4 regions of the Paenibacillus sp. FSL H7-0357 genome follow, and region 3 is predicted to be linked to each of the others. Evidence: riboswitches for the same ligand, from Rfam matches in the RefSeq annotation. Region 3 holds a riboswitch; each other region holds the start of a gene.
The links. Region 3 has a riboswitch for cobalamin ahead of H70357_RS09430 (energy-coupling factor ABC transporter permease). Riboswitches for the same ligand answer to the same signal wherever they lie in the genome.
Positions count from the first base shown of each region.

Region 1: it holds a riboswitch for cobalamin, as region 3 does, so the genes downstream of both, metE (5-methyltetrahydropteroyltriglutamate--homocysteine S-methyltransferase) here and H70357_RS09430 (energy-coupling factor ABC transporter permease) in region 3, are expected to answer to the same signal.
Region 2: it holds a riboswitch for cobalamin, as region 3 does, so the genes downstream of both, H70357_RS34175 (S-layer homology domain-containing protein) here and H70357_RS09430 (energy-coupling factor ABC transporter permease) in region 3, are expected to answer to the same signal.
Region 4: it holds a riboswitch for cobalamin, as region 3 does, so the genes downstream of both, H70357_RS02245 (anaerobic ribonucleoside triphosphate reductase) here and H70357_RS09430 (energy-coupling factor ABC transporter permease) in region 3, are expected to answer to the same signal.

Region 1 covers NZ_CP009241.1:5,517,351-5,521,977, forward strand. Annotated here, with positions in the region: gene metE (5-methyltetrahydropteroyltriglutamate--homocysteine S-methyltransferase) at 1-1,527, opposite strand, end outside; cobalamin riboswitch at 1,691-1,901, opposite strand; gene H70357_RS24405 (undecaprenyl-diphosphate phosphatase) at 2,188-3,048, opposite strand; gene H70357_RS24410 (DedA family protein) at 3,122-3,754, opposite strand; gene H70357_RS24415 (ABC transporter permease) at 3,772-4,627, opposite strand, start outside.
Region 2 covers NZ_CP009241.1:1,083,838-1,088,464, reverse strand. Annotated here, with positions in the region: gene H70357_RS34175 (S-layer homology domain-containing protein) at 1-1,819, opposite strand, end outside; cobalamin riboswitch at 2,084-2,283, opposite strand; gene H70357_RS04820 (GAP1-N2 domain-containing protein) at 2,741-4,627, opposite strand, start outside.
Region 3 covers NZ_CP009241.1:2,162,829-2,167,455, reverse strand. Annotated here, with positions in the region: gene H70357_RS09445 (energy-coupling factor ABC transporter ATP-binding protein) at 1-715, opposite strand, end outside; gene cbiQ (cobalt ECF transporter T component CbiQ) at 786-1,577, opposite strand; gene H70357_RS09435 (energy-coupling factor ABC transporter substrate-binding protein) at 1,561-1,857, opposite strand; gene H70357_RS09430 (energy-coupling factor ABC transporter permease) at 1,857-2,621, opposite strand; cobalamin riboswitch at 2,885-3,073, opposite strand; gene H70357_RS09425 (ArsR/SmtB family transcription factor) at 3,237-4,214, shown strand; gene H70357_RS09420 (DUF6171 family protein) at 4,418-4,627, opposite strand, start outside.
Region 4 covers NZ_CP009241.1:507,243-511,869, forward strand. Annotated here, with positions in the region: gene nrdG (anaerobic ribonucleoside-triphosphate reductase activating protein) at 1-368, opposite strand, end outside; gene H70357_RS02245 (anaerobic ribonucleoside triphosphate reductase) at 365-2,350, opposite strand; cobalamin riboswitch at 2,687-2,918, opposite strand; gene H70357_RS02250 (MTH1187 family thiamine-binding protein) at 3,351-3,659, shown strand; tRNA gene H70357_RS02255 (tRNA-Thr) at 3,741-3,812, shown strand; gene H70357_RS37005 (DUF3888 domain-containing protein) at 4,051-4,350, opposite strand; gene H70357_RS02265 (hypothetical protein) at 4,376-4,627, opposite strand, start outside.

The sequences.
Region 1 (4,627 bases), 3.4 Mb from region 3:
GAGGTACCCTGCCAGCTTCTCGCCGAAGAATTCAACCATATCCGTCCGCTCAAATTCACCGTGCACGAGCACATCCAGCCCGAGCTCCTCTTGAAAAGTAATCGCATCTGCAATTTGCTGGCGGATAAATCCGTCATAGCGCTCCTGATTCCAGACACCCTTGCGCCATTTGAGCCGGGCCTGGCGCACTTCAGGCGTCTGCGGGAAGCTGCCGATCGTCGTTGTCGGCAGCAGCGGCAGCTGCCACTTCTGCTGCTGCACCTTCACGCGTTCCGCGAAAGGCAAGCTGCGGCTGTCCGGCAGCTTATCCAGGCTGCTCACCTGCTCAGCCACATCCTGGCGCCCGCGTTCCGGCAGGGCGCGGAACACTTTCAGCGCCTCGCGGCTCTCAGCGAGCGCTGCGGCATAGACCTGCCCATCCTCGCCCGCCGCTGCTGCAATCAGACTCAGCTCCGCCAGCTTCTCATCGGCGAAGGCCAACGCCTGCCGTACCGCAGGCTTTAACTTGTCCTCGCCTTGAACAGTTACCGGCACATGCAGCAGACTGGAGGATGGCTGGAGGATCAGCCGTTCGTCCGGCACATGGGACTTCAGCGCACGGACCAGCTCAAGCTTGGCATCCAGATCGGAGCGCCAAATATTGCGCCCGTCGATAATGCCCGCTCCCAGCCATTTGTCCTCTGGCCAGCCCAGACGCCGGATCGAGGCCAGATTAGCCCCGCCGTCATGGACAAAGTCCAGTCCGATACCCTGCACAGGCAACTCCAGCAGCGCTTCCAGCGGCTCTGCGGCTTCAAAGTAAGTCTGCAGCAAGACATGAAGTCCGGGCACTGCTGCAGCGATCTCTCTGTAGATAGTTCCCAGCAGTTCAACTTCTTCCGCGGTTAAGCCGGTTACGATAGCCGGTTCGTCGATCTGTACCCAAGCCACGCCTTCCTGCTGCAGCTCCTGCAGCAGCTGCACATACACCGGCAGGAAACGGGCAGCAACCTCTGCAATTTGATCGGCAGCGAACCCCTTGGAGAGCTTCAGGAAGGTATAGAGTCCGACTATAACCGGCTTGCCTTCAATACCCGCCTGCTCTTTGGCGAAACGGTAGGCAGCGAGCGGTTTGTTCTCAATCAGGCGGGGAGTCTGCCCGCCGATTTCCGGCACGATATAATGGTAATTCGTATTGAACCATTTGGTCATCTCGCAGGCAGGGGCGGCCGAATTGCCGCGCGCCATGGCGAAGTACAGATCGAGCGGAATGTCTCCGCCATCGTAGGCATATCGCGGAGGAACAATGCCAAACATAGCAGCGGTATCCAGCACATGGTCATAAAAGGTGAAATCATTGACAGGAATCAGTGCGATCCCGGCCTGCTGCTGTGTCTTGAGGTGCTGAAGCTGAATCCCGGCCATTTCCGCGCGGAAGGCTTCTTCATTGATTTTGCCGCTCCAGTAAGCCTCCAGCGTCTTTTTCCACTCCCGGTTCTTTCCGATTCTCGGATAACCGAGGCTGCTCGTCTTGATGTTGTTTGTCATTACAGTCACTCCCTTGTCTATAGTAAATGCCTTAAGCTTTAGTTAATGATCTCAGTCGGTATCGATAATAAAGAGCGTCTTCCCCTAACCAGTCCGCAGGGAAAGACGCCCATGGGCTGCCAATGGGTAACGTCTTAACACCTCCCTATCTTCCGTAGGTACTGCAGTGCTGTTGAGACAGGCAGGTCTCCTGGCTAGCGGCGTCGGCATCCATCAGCAAGTCTTCCCGGCGAAGTAGAGATGGCCAGTGACATGGGCTGCTATGAACTCTTCCGTTACAGTGGCGGGACCGCATCGGCTTGTCACCGAATTTCCCTATTAAGCCTCCGGGCCTTTCTGATACTCCGGCTGGCGCCTGTCTCCGATATTTGCAAATTGTATTCATCCCGTAATCTGATGCCATCATACTGAATCCGATACCTTATCCGCAACAGATTTATGGGTATTCCCGTTATACACATTCCCTATAGCTGGCGCCGTGCAGGCTCATTTTGCGGCGATTCTGCCGCACATTCCCTCACAGCCTCTCTTCAAGAAGCAGCTTCGGCAGAACGTTTGGTATACAGCAAAAAGAACCGGCTGCACCGTCCTTAGCAAGGAGGTACTCCCGGTTCCTTTTCGATAAATGATAGCAGTTAACGGACTGTTTCAGCCTATCTTTTAGAACCAGACGAGGTAGACTACCCCGGCAAGAACGAGACGGTAAATCGCAAACGGCATGAGCTTGATCCGGTTGATCAGCTTCAGGAAAAACTTCATAGAGAGCAGCGCGAACAGGAAGGCACTAATGAACCCGGCAATAAAAAACGGCAGGGCATCTATCGTAAAATACTGCCAGTTCTTGACCAGTGAAATCAGACTCGCACCCGCCATAATCGGCACCGCCATAATAAAGGTAAAATCGGCAGCCGCACGGTGGCTCATACCCAGCAGCACACCACCTGAGATGGTCGATCCGGAGCGTGAAAAGCCGGGCCAGAGCGACAAGCATTGGATCAAACCTACCGATAGCGCCTGTCTATATGTAATTTGGTCAACACTCTCTGTCTTGATTTTTTTGGGGGCGAACCGGTCGGCAAAAATCATGAATATTGCACCAATGACCAGACCGATCAACACCGTCGACGTCGAGAATAAATGCTCATCGATGTAATCCTCGAACAGAAAACCGAGGATTCCTGCAGGGATAAGTCCTACAATGACCTGCGCCAGCTTCAGCCGGCCTTCCGTCTCCACCGGAGGTTGTCCTTCCGGCACCGCCGTCAGCTCCTTGCGGCTAAACCGCTTGAGACCCAGCAGGTCGATGAACCGGTTGCGGAAAATGATCACTACCGCCAGGATCGAACCCAGCTGGATGACTACTTTGAACGTGTTCGCCGCATATTTTCCGAGAAATTCCTGGGATTTCAGCCACATATCATCCACGATTACCATATGGCCGGTCGAGGATACCGGAGCAAATTCAGTTAATCCTTCTACAATTCCCAGAATGATGGCTTTCATGATAGTCAGCAGCTCCATATTGATCCCCTCCTTTTTGTTGACCTCACCCTATGCGAGGCTTTAAATAGTTCTGCGAAACCTGTGAATTTAATTAATCTGTGGTATCTACCGGTTTTCTACCGGACTGGCGTTTGCGGAAATAGAGCACACCACCCACAACAACTCCCACAGCAATCAATACGTAGACGACACTCGAGTAAGCTTCCATGTACACGCCAATATCCTCCCAGGATTCTCCCAGCGCAGCACCCAGCAGAATAAGCAGCACATTCCAGCCGAGCGTCCCGATCGTCGTAAACAGCATGAATAATCCGAATTTCATCCCCGACATTCCGGCAGGAATGGAGATCAGACTCCGCACCAGCGGAATCATCCGGCAGAATAATACCGTCCAGTAGCCGTATTTGTCGAACCAGGCATCCGCTTTGCGGATATCTTTTCCGCTGATCCGGAGCAGTCCGCCCCAGCGGTCCACAATCCGCTCCAGTCTGTTCACGTCAAGCATCCGGCCGATCCAGTACAGCACAAGCGCTCCCAGCAGCGAGCCGGCCGTTGAGGCGACCAGCACGCCGGGGATGGTCATCCCGGAAGTGGTTGTCATGAAACCGCCGAACGGAAGGATTACCTCCGAGGGAATAGGCGGAAAAATATTTTCCAGGGCCAGCATCAGAAAAATGCCCAGATAGCCGAACTGTTCCATAAAATCGGTAATCCATGTTTTCATATCGTGCTCCTCCGCGTTCAGATGAGATTTTTTTTGAGATTGCGCAAATAACGGCTGCGGATAAGGAAGAAGTATAACCCCTGCGCAGCCAGGTAGCCGATAAGCACCGCGCCCGTTTCGGCAGCGATGGACAGATAGAACAGCCGCTGCAGCGCAATAAAGGCGAACAAGCTATGCAGGATGGCCAGCCCCACCGGAACAAAGAACATTAGGGACAATTGCAGGGTCACAGTCCGGTCCAGTTCCTGGTCGGTCAGGCCCATTTTGGACAAGGTCGAATACTGCAGCCGGTCATGGTCAAGATCCATGTACAACCGGAAGTACAAAAAGCTGCCTGCGGCGATAAAAAAAACTGTGCCGACCAAAAGTGAAGCGAACAGCATCGTACTGTATAGTGTCTGCTGAATTTCGAACAACGTGCCGCTGACCACAACGGCATAAGGGGATTTACTCTCGTAGGACACTTTGCCTTTGTCCGCAAGTCCCGAAGCAATGCCAACCGTCTGTTGGAATGGGTCCATATAGAACCCGGTATACAAATCGCTTTGCACGGGATCAATGGCGGAGAACAAGCTGTCACTGACGACAACTCCGCTGAAATCACCGCCATCCCTCCCGTCCAGCTCCGGCAGCAGATATTCAGCAATCGGCACATGCTCCGTATATCCGATCTCCTGAATATCTACTCCCTGCTTCAGCTTATAGAGGGCATGAACCCGATCAGAGGTCAGGCTGCGGTCACGCTGGGAACCGATCATGACCAGACCTTCGTTCCCCATGAGCGGCTGCTCACGGGAGGTAAATCCGGCTTGCTGGAGCGCCTGTTTGTAATCACTGTAAGCCATCAGCGGCAAACGCTCTGTACGGTCAGGA
Region 2 (4,627 bases), 1.1 Mb from region 3:
CCGTAATCTCCAGCGGAATATTTCCGGATGCCGTAAGCTTCTTCAATGCCGCCAGCGCGTTGGATGCTTGCAGCGCTCCCTCAGCGACCGGCCCCTCAGGTCCTTCAACCGACAGGTGGACTGGTACATTCTTGGAGATTACCTTTACAGCTTGCGAATATTTAGCGATAGTTGGTGCATTGTCCGTAACATAGCCGGTTACGGTTAGCGTATAGTCTCCTGCCGGAACACCTTCGGCAAAGACCGCTTTGCCGTCTTCACCGGTTGTTGCCTTCCGGTCTCCGACCGCCACCTCCACACCAGATGCACTTGAGGTTACAGGACTCGAAATATTTGTGGCGTTGTCCCATACCCATTTTATCTGGGTAACCGTAACTGAGAAAGGCTCCTCCTCACCTGGCTGCGACGCGGACAGCGTCAGCGAATTCACCAGCTGCGTATCATTGCCCGCATAATAAACGAGGACCCTGTCAGCTTCCTTAAGTTTAAAGTCCTTCATTCCTACATCGGGATCAATCCATGCCCCATCCCGGGATACAGCGTATTTCCAGCCATCCCAGCCGCCGTAGATTCCGGCTTGGATACCGCCGATTCCCGTTACATAGCTGCCCGATTCATTCTTAATCGGAAGGCCCTTCTGGGCTGCCACTTTCTCCAGCACCTCGAGGACATTGCCTGCGTATGCCATCCCTTCTCCCAGCGTGTTCTGCGGCCCTTCAATTACAAGGGGCACATACACTAACGGATTCGGAACCGCAGGCTTAGTGAAGTCATACAGCTTGCCGTTTCCGCCCCCGCTGTACAGGGTGTAGGCCACCAGCGCCTGCAGCCCCTGCTCTGTAGCAAATGCATTTACATTTCCGCCCTGATTATGGGCAAACCCGCCGCCCTCTACGCTGAAGCTGAGCAGTCTGCTTATCAGGTCTGCTTCACCCTTGGTAAATTCTGCTCCTTCCGGGTCTACCCCGAAGGAGGCAAGGCCGATAATGACCTGTGCCGCGCTTTCGCTGCTGCCTCCAAAGCCGCCGTTGCTGTCCTGCGCAGCGGACAGCCAGGCTACTGCTTTTTGCCCGGCAGTTGCAACCAGAGGATCACTCTTATGCGCAGCAAGAGCCGTCAAAGCCATCGCCGTCATATCCGGCTCGCTCGCCCCGGAAGTCAAGGCGAACCCGCCGTCCGCATTTTGCTTGGACAGGATCTCGCTCAGCAGCGCCGCTTTGCTCCATTTGGCATCCGCCCCAATGGTATAATTGCCGGAATCCAGTGCCAGCAGCGCATAGACCGGATTGTTCAGCGTCTGGCCGCTCATTTTGTCACTGTTATAGATACGCTCAACCAGATTAAAACCCGGTTCAGAGCCGTTTCCGGCAAAGTTCGCCGGATCAGCCCCCACGGCTTGTACCGCGAGCACAATCCGTGCATAATCAGTGACTGCGGCAAAGCTGCCGCTGGCCGTCCGAACTTTTTGCTCCAGCAGCCGGACATAACTTTCCGGTACTTTGTAGCCCGCCTGTGCGAGGCCAACCGCCTGCCATTCTGACGTCACACCGCTGCTGAGCATATACTCGGCAGCCGCATAGGTCGCTCCGGCAACGGTAATCTGCTGCTTCGCTGTTAATGCAGCCGCAGCCGGCTCTGCGCCAGATTCGTCTGCTGCATATACAGCAGCCGTAACACTTTCCGTTCCCCCGGACGCGGTAGCGGAGACCGCCCCGGCAAACACTTGTCCTGAAGGAACAAGCGCTGTGCCCAGAATCGAAATAACCAGCAATAAAGCCAGGCCAAGCATAAAGGACTTGGCAGAGAGAAGAGTCTTCATCGTTAACCTCTTTCCGTGAATAAAATAGTTGAAGCAGCGGACAACAAGAAGAAACGGCTGTGCTGTCCCTTTCAAAAGGACGGGGCCGTTTCTGCGAGAGAGAAGGAACACGTACAGCAACCGGCTTATTCCTCATCCTCATCCCTCAAAAAAACCGCCCCTGTTAAGGGCGGCCTCGGAAGAATACAAATGAAGCACGGCGGTGCTCAAGCTCCGCCACCACATCCATTTGTAATGTTCCGCATTCTTACCCCACGAAGAATAGAAACGTTCAAGAAAAAGGCAGGTCTCCTGGCTTATGCTTCACCGCTTCCCTCCGCCTTCCCGTCCTTGCTTCACAGGACAGTGGCACCCTTAAGAGTCGCTCCGCATTTACAGTGGCGGGACCGCGCCGGACTTGCACCGGCCTTCCCTTTTAAGCAAATTCTATGGATAGAATCTGCACCCTTTTCACTAGACTATCAAATTTTAATATTCATAATCATATCCACTATTTCCTTGTATGTCTATAGAAAAGCTGTCCAATGCCGCCCGTTGTCGGCTGATCCCTTTTCGTAAGCATCAAACACACTCTTCGTTGCTCCCAACCTGTCTGCACGCAGTTCATCATTAGTAGCGGAAAAAATGCCCGCTAAGTTTTAGCTACTCCCACATTAATAAGGATTAGGCGGATTTACACCCGCTATTATTTCGCAAAACGCCTCATCTGGCTCAACCGGATAATTTAGCGGTAATATTTCGTCTTATACAACTTATTCTCAATCTATAGTCCACATTAGAGGGAAATTTCCCCTTTACTGGGTATGATCCGCAATAACCAACACCGGGGCTCAGTGTAAAGAAAAAAATCCTGAATGCGCATCTACCCTGCTCTTTCCGGGCAAAACATGCGGTTCAGGATTTTTGTCTATTTATATCGCTTTACTCAGCAGCATCGGTTGCTGTTCCGCCATCATCCGAAGGCGTTGCAGTCGCAGTTGCAGTAGGCTGGGCACTCGGTGTAGGGGCTGCCGTAAGTGCTGGATCCGACTGCAGAGTCAGCTTGTAATCGCCCGCGATGATCATGTTGCCCTCGGCCAGCTTAGCCCCCGGTTCCAGATCCACAGTGACTTGGTACGAAGCCCCCCCGGTCACGCCCGGCGAAGGCGCGGATGACACAGCCGGGGACGCACCGGCTTCCGTTCCGGTGTCCGCGTTCCCTGTCGCGCCGACTTCTGTTCCGGCGTTCGCGTTACCCGTCGCGTCGACTTCTGTTCCGGCGTTCGCGTTACCCGTCGCGCCGGCTTCTGCTCCAGCGTTCGCGTTCCCTGTCGCGCCGACTTCTGTTCCGGCGTTCGCGGTCCCCGTCGCGTCGACTTCCGTTCCGGCATCCGCGTTCCCTGTCGCGCCGGCTTCTGCTCCGGCTGACGCATCCGGCGTTGCCGTTCCACTGCCGCCGTTCAAGCCGGCGGCTCCCGCATCCGGCGACGGAGCGAGGCATCGGCTCGACGTCGCCGTGACCTTGTAAACCTCCGGATCCCCACCGGAGGCTGCTACACTGATCTCCGCCGGAGTAAAGGCGGTGCATTCTTCAGCGTCAGCAAAGGTGAACACCAGCCTGCTGCCCGTGCCTTCTCCGCTGCCGCTAAGATACACGGCAGCAGGCGGCTGGCCGCCGTCCGGTGCTGGGCTGCCCTCCGGCAGAGCCGTGTCCGGGCTGTCCGGCCGCAGCAGGCTGATGGCGATAATGACGCCAATCAGTACGATCCCCAGAATGGAGCCGGAGATCAGGAGTTGAAATCGGCTGCGGCTAACCCACCGCGCCAGCGGCGAAGCCAGCTGGGAGCGGGCTTCGTTATATACATTTTGCAGAGCAGGCCCGGCAGCGGAGACATAGCTTTTGCGGAAGTCCCTGCTTTTGAAGGCTTCACGGTCGCTGTTCAGGAAATACTTTAGAATCGCCCGGCGGTAGCCCGGGTACAGCTTCTTCTTCGACACCGTGAACAGCCGGTTGTTCTGTGACCAGGCCAAGAAACGGTATATCGTTTCTTTGTCGCCGTCCGCTTTGCGCTTCACGAGATCCAGCAGCGCGTCATAATCCAGCGGGCCGCTCTCGCGGTCACTATTGTGATAGAAAGCGAGCGGCAAGCGCTCGAACGGCTCTACACTTCGCGATTCCTTCAGCCAGCGCCGTCCGAGCAGCTGTACATCATCCAGCTCCTTTGGTGACAATCCGGCAAAAAGTTCCTCATCCGGATTCTCCTCCCCGAACCAGCGGTAGGCAGCGCGCAGCGCATTGGATTTTTGCCTGCTGATGGAATCAAGCGGCGGCTGCCAGTCCGCCGTATCCCGGTAGCGCAGGAACGAAATCTCCAGCAGCTGCTCCTGTGTCAGCTCACTGAGCGATACACGGTTCAGCAGGAAGCGGTCCGCTGCCGCCATCAGCTCCTTCAGCAGCGAAAGCGCCTCAGGGTTGAACCCGCTGCCTCTGCGGCGCTCTTTTTCCGCCTTCTCTACAGAGTCGTGAATCGAGGCCACCGCCGAAACCGGATCTTTGTCACGCTGCAGCTTCTCCAGCAAATAATCGCTGATTGTATCACGGACAAACGACTGCTGCAGCGCCTCCGGAAGAAACCGGCCCCAGTGGGCGACAAACCGTAAAATGTCAGACGATTGGGCTGCAGCAGCCAACCGGGATTCCATATACGGTTCCAGCAGTGCCTTGCGGAAAATAGGCTGGGCCAGCACTCTTTTGAAAAAGGCTGCACTCAGCTCGTCATTGCTCTCAATGATAGTGTAAGCCGCAGCCAATGTATCCTCCCGGCTCGC
Region 3 (4,627 bases):
CCCGCATGTCTTCCCCGTCTGCAAAAATATCCTCCGGCGATCCGGCTACCCGGCAGGCGCCTTTATCCAGCACGATGATCCAGTCTGCCCAGCGGTAGGCCAGATTCATATCATGCGTCGCCATGACCACCGTGGTGCCCTTGGCATAAATGCTCTCAAGTCCAGCAAGCAGCTGTCTCTCGGAGAGCGGGTCCAGATAGGAGGTCGGCTCATCCAGCAAAATCAGCTCCGGCTCCATCGCCATGACCCCTGCGAGCGCCGTGCGCTTTTTTTGGCCCAGACTGAGCTGATGAACCGGCTTATCTTGCAGAGCCAGCAGATTCAGCTGCTCCAGCACTTCCAGGCAGCGCTTCTGAATAGCGGCCTCATCCATGCCCGTCCCCCGCAGTCCGAAAGAAATATCCTCGATAGGCGTACTAAGAATCAGCTGCTGCTCGGGGTCCTGAAAGACGAGGCCCACGCGGCGGCGCAGGGCGGCCAGCTCTTTTTTGGAATAGGTTAGCGGGGTACCGCCCTGCAGCACCTTGCCTTTCTGCGGACGCAGTACGCCAACGGCATGCAGGAACAAGGTTGATTTGCCGGAGCCGTTGTGGCCGAGCACTGCTGTTTTTCGTCCTTTGGGGATGGAGACAGTCAGCTCCCGCAGCGCAGGTTCCGCCGTGTCCGGATAACTGAAGGCGACCCCCTCAAAGACCAGGCTATATTCATTATTCATTGCAATCTCCTTACTCTTAGTTCAGTCTCCACTTTAACTCCTGCCGTTGGCCGATTCCCCAATCAAGAAATCACCAGCTCCGCAAGATCCATAGCTGAGCGAGCAGCAGCAGGGAAATACCGGTGCAGGCCTGAACCGCGAATCTGCGCGGCACCGGGCGTGACACATAAGGCGGCAAAATGATCTCACCCATGTACCCCCGGGTTATCAGCCCTTGCGACAGCCCATAGTAGCGGTGCATCGTATTGGCAAACAGCGAGCCCGCCATTCCCGCAACTTCCCGCAGTTTGGCCACCCGTCCTCTTCTGCCGCCGCGCAGCCGCCGGGCCAGCATCATTCCATGTGCTGTATCGCTCAGCAGGAACAGAAAACGGTACATAATCAGCATGAGCTCCAGTACGATCTGCGGCATCCGCAGCCTGCGGAGTACCTGCAGCAATTCTCCGAACGGTGTTGTAAATATGATAAATAAGCAGCAGGTCAGGCAGGCCAACACGCGCGCCAGCAGCAATCCTGCCCGGTGTAGCCCCTCCGCCGTAATGTATAGCGAACGAGTCAAAGCCGGGAGCTGCAAGGATATTACCGCCTCACCGGCAGTTGGAAGGCCAATTTCAAGCAATAGGGCCGGCAGGCTCAGACAAAAGAACAAAAGTGCCGTACCAAACAGCAGGCCGTAGGCGCGCAGCGGGATTTTGGCGTACAGGACACACCACACGGTCATCCAGCCCGCAATCACAAGCTGCAAGACCGGATGAAGTGCATAGGAAAGGATGAACATGACTGCTGCGAACAGGCTTTTCCACATCGCGGGCAGCTGCCTCAGCGCATTGCTGTAGGATAACGCATCAATTCTTCTGATCATTAAGCTTGCGCCGGTCCTGTCTGCCTTTCAGCAGGCCGATGGAATAGCCAATCACTCCGGCCCCGATCGCCGCCTGCAGCGCGAACAGCATGCTTTCCGTTTCGCCGGGCAGCTCGGTCAGCGGTTTGAACCAGGGCTCATAACCGGGATCAATCTCTGTAATTACACCCTCTGCGGCATCGTCAGCCCCGCCGAATTCCCCGTTCACCAGCAGCAGAGGCAGCACCACCAGCAAAATCACCGCCAGCAGCATCAATCCATTTTTCCACTTGTTGCTCATCACAGACTTCCTCCCTTGGTTTGCCGTTTCAGCAGCGACAGCTCATTCGGGCTGTAGGATTTCAGCCAGTTCCAGAGCAGCACGGTCAGCAGCCCCTCGCTGATGGCGAGCGGAATCTGCGTCACGGCAAAAATACCGCCGAACTTAATCAGAGAAGCCAGCACACCTCCGTCTGCCGCCGGAAAAGCCACTGCAAGCTGAACCGAGGTCACCACATACGTCATGAGATCAGCCACTGCCGCCGCCATAAAGACTGCCAGCTTTTCACGTCCATTCACCTTCATCAGCAGCTTATAGACCGCATACCCGGCAAAAGGACCGGCCACCGCCATCGAAAATGCATTCGCACCGAGTGTCGTTATCCCCCCGTGCGCCAGCAGCAGCGCCTGAAACAGCAGTACAACAGACCCGATTACGCTCATCGGCAGCGGCCCCAGCATTACAGCACCAAGTCCCGTTCCTGTAGGATGGGAGCTGCTTCCGGTTACGGAAGGCATTTTGAGTGCCGACAATACAAAGGTAAATGCACCCGCCAGCCCAAGCAGCAGCTTCAGCTCCGGGTTGTCCTTGGTCATTTTCTTCAGCTTAAGGACTCCAAGGGCAAAAAACGGCAGAAACGCCGCCCACCAGAATACGGCCCAGCCTACCGGCAGAAACCCCTCCATAATATGCATCGCGTTAGCCGTGCCCGGCTCATTCAGCAAAAAATAAACGGTAAATCCGGCAATAAGTGCAGCAAAACTCCAAAACTTGCGTTTGTTCATCCTTTTCCCTCCATGGATTCGTCATTTTGTGCCGCATCAAATCAAAAACTCCCGCCCCGGGGGGTGGGAGTGCTATGTACGTCATCAGATATGTAAGAGATGGTGGTCCCGCTGCAACAGCGCGGAGAATTCGCAGAATTGTAATGTGGGAGAGCTGAAGCTGGCACTTGCTCTGCACCAAATCTTCAAAATCCACCGTCTCCAAAACTGCATGCCTTCATCTCTTTAACCAATTCGTACACCGCTCCTATCCGCGTAGAGTCGTGGTGCGCGCAAACAAGGTAGGTCTCCTGGCTCGGAATCATAACGCCTTCCTTCGTCTTCCCCGGCTGTTTGCCGAGTGACATGCTGAAGTTCAGCTCTTCCTTACAGTGGCGGGACCGCTCGGGATTTGCACCCGATTCCCTGTTACCCCTTGTAGTTACAAGGGCACCTTGTCTTATCGCTAATTTATCCTGTCAATTATAGTGGACTTCGCCGGGTGGTGTCTGTGATAAAAGTGGAGCGGCAAAGTTCTCCAGCACACCATCCGGTGAACCCTACGGGTTGTAAGAAAGCCATTTAAGTAATATAATTATTAACTATATAACTTGAATCCGGAGGCGTACCCAGAAAATGAAACTTGATCTTACCGAAGATTCCCTGCCGGTGTACGAGGCGCTCTCAAGCGCTGTACGTCTGCGAATGCTGCAGCTGCTTGCTGTTCAGCCCATGAACGTAAAGGAATTGGCGGGAGCGGTCAAGCTGAGCAGCGCCATTATGACAATGCATGTGCGTAAGCTGGAAACGGCCGGACTGATCCGCACCCATATGGCCCCCGGACGAAGCGGACTGCAGAAGATTTGTTCTCTTGCCGCTGAAGGGGTGGAGATTATCTTCCCACTCCAGGCCAAAGCAGAGCGCAAGGGTCACCGGAAAGAAATACCGGTCGGACATTATTCCGACTTTGAGATAGAGCCAACCTGCGGACTGGCCACTACCGAGCATATCATCGGCAGCTTCGACGATCCCCGTTATTTCTGGGATATGGAGCGGATGAATGCCGGAATTCTCTGGTTTGGCAAAGGTTATGTCGAATACAAAATACCCAACTTCCTGTTGTCCAGCCAGCAGCCGGAGGAGCTCATCATTACGATGGAGATTGCCTCCGAAGCACCGTCAACCAATAATAATTGGCCTTCGGATATTGCGTTCACGCTAAATGGCCAGAAGCTCGGGTATTGGACTAGCCCAGGCGATTACGGAGACAGCCCGGGGAAATATACCCCTGCCTGGTGGCCGGCGTACACCAATCAATACGGCCTGCTCAAGCAGCTGCGCATTACCCCAAAAGGAACCTATATGGACGGCTTAAAACTCTCAGACATTACGCTGGAGCAGGTTGCAATCCGCAACAAGCAGTGGACCTTCAGGCTCTCGGTGGAAGAGGATGCCGAACATATCGGCGGGCTCACCTTATTCGGCAAAGGCTTCGGCAATTACAACGAGGATCTGGTCGTAGAGCTGTTCTATACCGATGGATTCAATGGTGCTGACGCGGATAAAAGGGATGCAGCAGCAGGTACTGACAATGGGAATGGGACAGATTCCTAGCCAAGCGACGCCTTCACTGTAAAGTCCGCACATATATTCTTCTCTTCTCACATAAACGCCCCCATCCCTCGCGGTATTGTATCCACGAGTGATGAGGGCGTTTAAAATTTCAGTATGCCTGGGACTCCACGGGGTTCTTTCCGGTATTCACAGCCGATGATGCTTCCTCTGTGACAAAGGCTCTCCAACGGCTTGGCGGAACGCTACTCCGTGACCGGACTCCACAAACCGCCGCCCGGCAACGGGCAGCCGCGCTCCTTCAGCTTGGCCACTACCGGAATGATACAGCCGCAGGCTGTGCATGTTACGCCATCCTGGAGCTTCGGACAAGCTGAGCAAAGGGCAACCCGCTCCCTGTATACTTCATCTGAAGCGGTGTTGTCCGGGGTGAACATTGATGAAGCCAGAATCCG
Region 4 (4,627 bases), 1.7 Mb from region 3:
AAGGCCAGCAGATTCCATTCCGGCGAGCCCGGAGAAGCCGTCAGCTCTTCATACGTATAACCGGTATAAATCCAAATTGAGAAATCCGGCAGCACAGCGCGAAGCTCATGAATGAAGCCCGCAGCCTCTTCTGCCGAGAAAAAAGGGTCCCCGCCGGCCAGCGTCAGGCCGTCCAGCAGCGGATTAGCGGCAATTTCAGCAATAATCTCACGCTGCCGCTCCAGGGTGAACACTTCACCGAAATTGAAATTCCACGTTTTCGGATTGAAGCAGCCCGGGCAGCGGTGGCGGCAGCCGCTGAGGAAGAGGACGGCCCGCATGCCCTCTCCCTCATTAATTGATTCCGGGTAGTAGCCGCAAATATTCATAGATGCTTGATGCGGTCTCTTACTTCGGCCTGCTTGGCGGCGTTGAAGCGGGTCTGGTAGTCGCCGGTCAAATATCCGGTTACCCGGCGCAGGCGGCGGATATGGGTATCATGCTCATGTGCGCCGCAGGAAGGGCAGTTCGTGCCGATAACCCCTTCATAGCCGCAGCCGGAGCAGCGGTCAATCGGGTGGTTAATGCTGAAATAGCTGATTTCCTGCTCCAGCGCGTAGCGGATGATTTTGACAAAAGCTGCCGGGTTGCTGCGGGCATTGCCGTTCAGTTCCACATAGGAAATGGCTCCGGCGTTGCAGTATTCATGGAAAGGGGCCTCAAGGCTAATCTTCTTGGCCGCACTGAGCTCGTAATACACTGGAATGTGGAAGGAGTTCGTATAATATTCGCGGTCGGTTACGCCGGGAATAGAGCCAAGCACCTTGTGGTCCACCTTGGTGAATTTGCCGGACAAGCCTTCGGCAGGTGTTGCAAACAGCGTGATGTTAAGATCAAGTTCTTCGCTCTTGCGGTCGCAGTACTCGCGCATATGGCGGACAACGGCGAGCGCTTTGGCATGGACTTCCATGTCCTCACCATGATGTTTGCCGTACATGGCTTTCATGCACTCCGCCATACCGATGAAGCCGAGCGACAGACTGCCGTGCTTCAGCAGCTCGCCTACGCTGTCCTCAGAAGCAAGCTGTTCGCCGCCTTCCCAGACGCCTTCGCGCATCATGAAATCGGAAGCTTTGGCTTTCTGGGCCGCCTGAATCCGGAAACGGTGCAGCAGGCCTTCCAGTGCAATATCCATATAATGATTCAGGTCGTCGTAGAAGCCTTCCTCGTCGGGAGCAAGACGGCGGCCTGTCACAGTGCCGTGAGCGAGGCCCAGACGGACCAGATTCAGGGTGTTGAAGGACAGATTGCCTTTGCCGGAGCAGTGATTGCGTCCGAAACGGTCGCCCAGTACCCGGGTGCGGCAGCCCATCGTAGCAAATTCAGTGTCCGGGTCAGCCGGATCATAGTACTGCATGTTGAGCGGAGCATCCAGATTGGCAAAGTTAGGATACAGTCTGCGTGCGGAACATTCGGCTGCTTTAAGGAACAGCTCATAGTTCGGATCGCCCTGCTGCTGGTTGACGCCTTGCTTGCATTTGAAGATTTGGATCGGAAACACCGGTGTTTCTCCGCTGCCGAGGCCGTTCATGGTAGCGGTCAGCAGGGAGCTGATCACAAGCTGGCCTTCGGGGGAGATGCAGGTGCCATAGTTGATGCTGGTAAAAGGAATCTGTCCGCCGGAACGGCTGGACATCGTATTGAGATTATGTATCATACTCTCTGCTGCCTGTAGTGTTTCGCTTTCGGTCTCTTTCTGCGCAAAGCGGAAGGCGCGCGGGTACTGCTCCGCCAGATCGCTGCGGCTCATCGTGATTTCGCCGAGGTGATCACCGGCTTGGCCTTCTTCAAAGTATTCCAGTCCCTTTCGGAACAGCTTGGCGAAGGATTTGGTCACATACGGGGCAAGATCGTAATCCAGTTTATTGGCGGATACGCCGCCGTACTGGGCATTTTGCTGGGATTGGAAAATAATCGCCACCAGCGACATTGCGGTCATAATCGAGTTCGGAGGACGGACACTGCCGTTGCCGGTATTGAAGCCTTCGCGGAGAAGGCGCTCAAACGGGATGAAGATGCAGTTGGTCGTTCCGATGGCGTATTGATCCAGATCGTGGACATACACGACATTATCCTGAATAGCCTGCACGAGCTGTGGCGGCATCGTGAAGTTGCGGGCATACCACTTGGAATATTCACTGCCGAATTTGCTCATTTTGCCGGAGAAGCTTTCTCCGTTCAAATTGGCATTCTCGCGCAGCAGATCCAAATCCCGGCTGTCGATAATATCCCGTCCCAAATGAATAACTTCCTCCAAAAGAACTTCCTGTGCAGCTTGTCCACCGTTGTACCGTTTCTCCAGCAGCGTCATTGTCTAGCTCTCTCCCCTCGGTATAGTAAGAACGAAGTATATACTTCCTGATAGCAGTAAAAAAGCATCTCCCGCCGAGGAGGCGGAAAATGCCCGAATGCGTACGAAATATCCTTACAAGGATATTTGCCGGTTGTCTTGATGAACATACAAGCAGGGGACAGGGGTAATCTCTGTCCTGTTCTTATATATTCCGCAGAAGCCGATACCTGAGGGCGATAACGGTTTATCGCCTTCAGGTATCGGCAGCCTTGGCTCCTTAAAACACGGGAAGGCTATGTCTGCTTGTGCAGGCCGCATTGCGGACACCTCACCTGGTCCTCGCAGGCATGAATGATGGTGTCGGCGAAACAGGCAGGTCTCCTGGCTTCCGGTGAATCTTCCGGCGCCTTCCCGAGAGCTTTACCGCCCCTCAGTGGCTATTGCCGGTAGACGCTGCTTCGCGGGCTTCAGAGAGCCTGCAGGCATCCGGTTACAGTGGCGGGACCACAGCGGATTTGCACCGCGTTTCCCTATTAAGCTTCAGCTCCCTATGAAAGAGCGAAACACCTGTTTCCACTATATTTTGTTGTCGTTAGATAAAAATAACCCAATATGTTGTGTTTGTAAACCATTTTTTGAAACTCCGCGCGGGGAGCGGGTTCTGCGGTTTTACTCACAAATGATCCACAGTTAGTCCACAGGTAATCCACAAGTTGGGTGCAAAAAGTGTCTGGATAAAGTCATAAATTGTCTTAAAAGATGCCACAAAGAATCCATAAATATAGTGAGCGTGACACTGGAGTGCCTAACGGAGAAATATGGGGAGGCGAAGGTTACGGAGGGTGTTAAATGGAGCAACAATCTTCACGGCGATTTGTGGGTGTGCGGCGGAGTTGCTACAATAAGAACAGGCCGGAGACATATATCAGGAGTTTCAGGTTTATAGTCCGGAATGAGTTACCACGAGGAAGTTTCCATAAAGGGTTTTGCTTTACAGCATATTAAGGAGGGATTCAGGATGGCTATTGGCGAAGTAACCGTAATTCCGATCGGCACAGGCAGCACTAGCCTTAGCAGCTATGTGGCCGATATGCAGCGTGTGCTCAGGGGAGTGGAAGGGATCACTTATGAGCTTACATCCATGGGGACGATTATCGAAGGGCCGATCCCGCGGATTCTCGCTGCCGTAGAAGCGCTGCATGAGTCACCTTTCGCTGCCGGGGCGCAGCGGGTATCCACGTCGCTGAAGATTGATGACCGCCGCGACAAGCCGTCTACAAGCCGCAGCAAGCTGCAGTCCGTTGAACGCAAGCTGGAGGAGAATTGAAGCCCAGATGTTGTAAAAAAATGTTGCGTTTTTGGCTGGAAGTTGTATAATATTTTTTGTTTGACAGAAAAAATGCTTTAAGCTGGTGTAGCTCAGGGGTAGAGCAACGCACTCGTAATGCGTAGGCCGGGGGTTCAATTCCCTTCACCAGCATCCTTAACAACTCAATCATGGCGCGGTTTTCCGGATTTCGGAGGCTGCGCTTTTTTGTTGCAGTTTCTGATTAAAGGAATTATGTTCATCTGATTATTTAGTCTCAAGTTTTTTCTTTTTCTCTTCTATAAGTTGCTTTACGGGATACAGTTCAAGATCTTTAACGCCCACTTCCTCTATAAAAGAATCGACCTTAACCGGGTCCTCATCCCACCAGCCCAGAGCAAGAGGCTCTGGATCAGTGGGTACCTGGTTGATTTTTATCTTTGATCCTTGTGTTGGTATGCGGACCCACAAAAGTTTTGACCTTGACAGTTACGTTGAACAAGAACCCGCCCTTTTGTACACGTTCGATTTTTATGATCTCTGCATCATACAGTCCGTATTGCCGTGGAGAGCCAAAATATCCGTTTACTGCATTTTGGATCGCTGGGTTTAGTGCAGTAAGTAGAGCGTCTTTGCATAACTGTTCCTTCTCTTCCGGATCGGCTCTGACGCCAGGGGCCAGTAAGAGGCTACACATCAGTAAAGTGACCATTGAGAATTTCTTCAAGAGCTAAGCGCTAGTCTGAATAAGCACACCCATTAAAACTTTCAGGTCCGACACGGTTAACGTTTACAGTGCTGTTCACAAATAAGGAATAGATGATCTCATCTGCTGGAGCGGGATTGTAGTCAGAGCCTATTAAGTAAAGCGGGAACAAATTAGTAGGTGTTGTTGCACCGGGATTTAACTGAAGCCGGTTTGAAGCAACTATGGGATCGGTAGCTGCACTCCCCCTAACCACAAACAGGTTTAACGTGATAAATCCTCC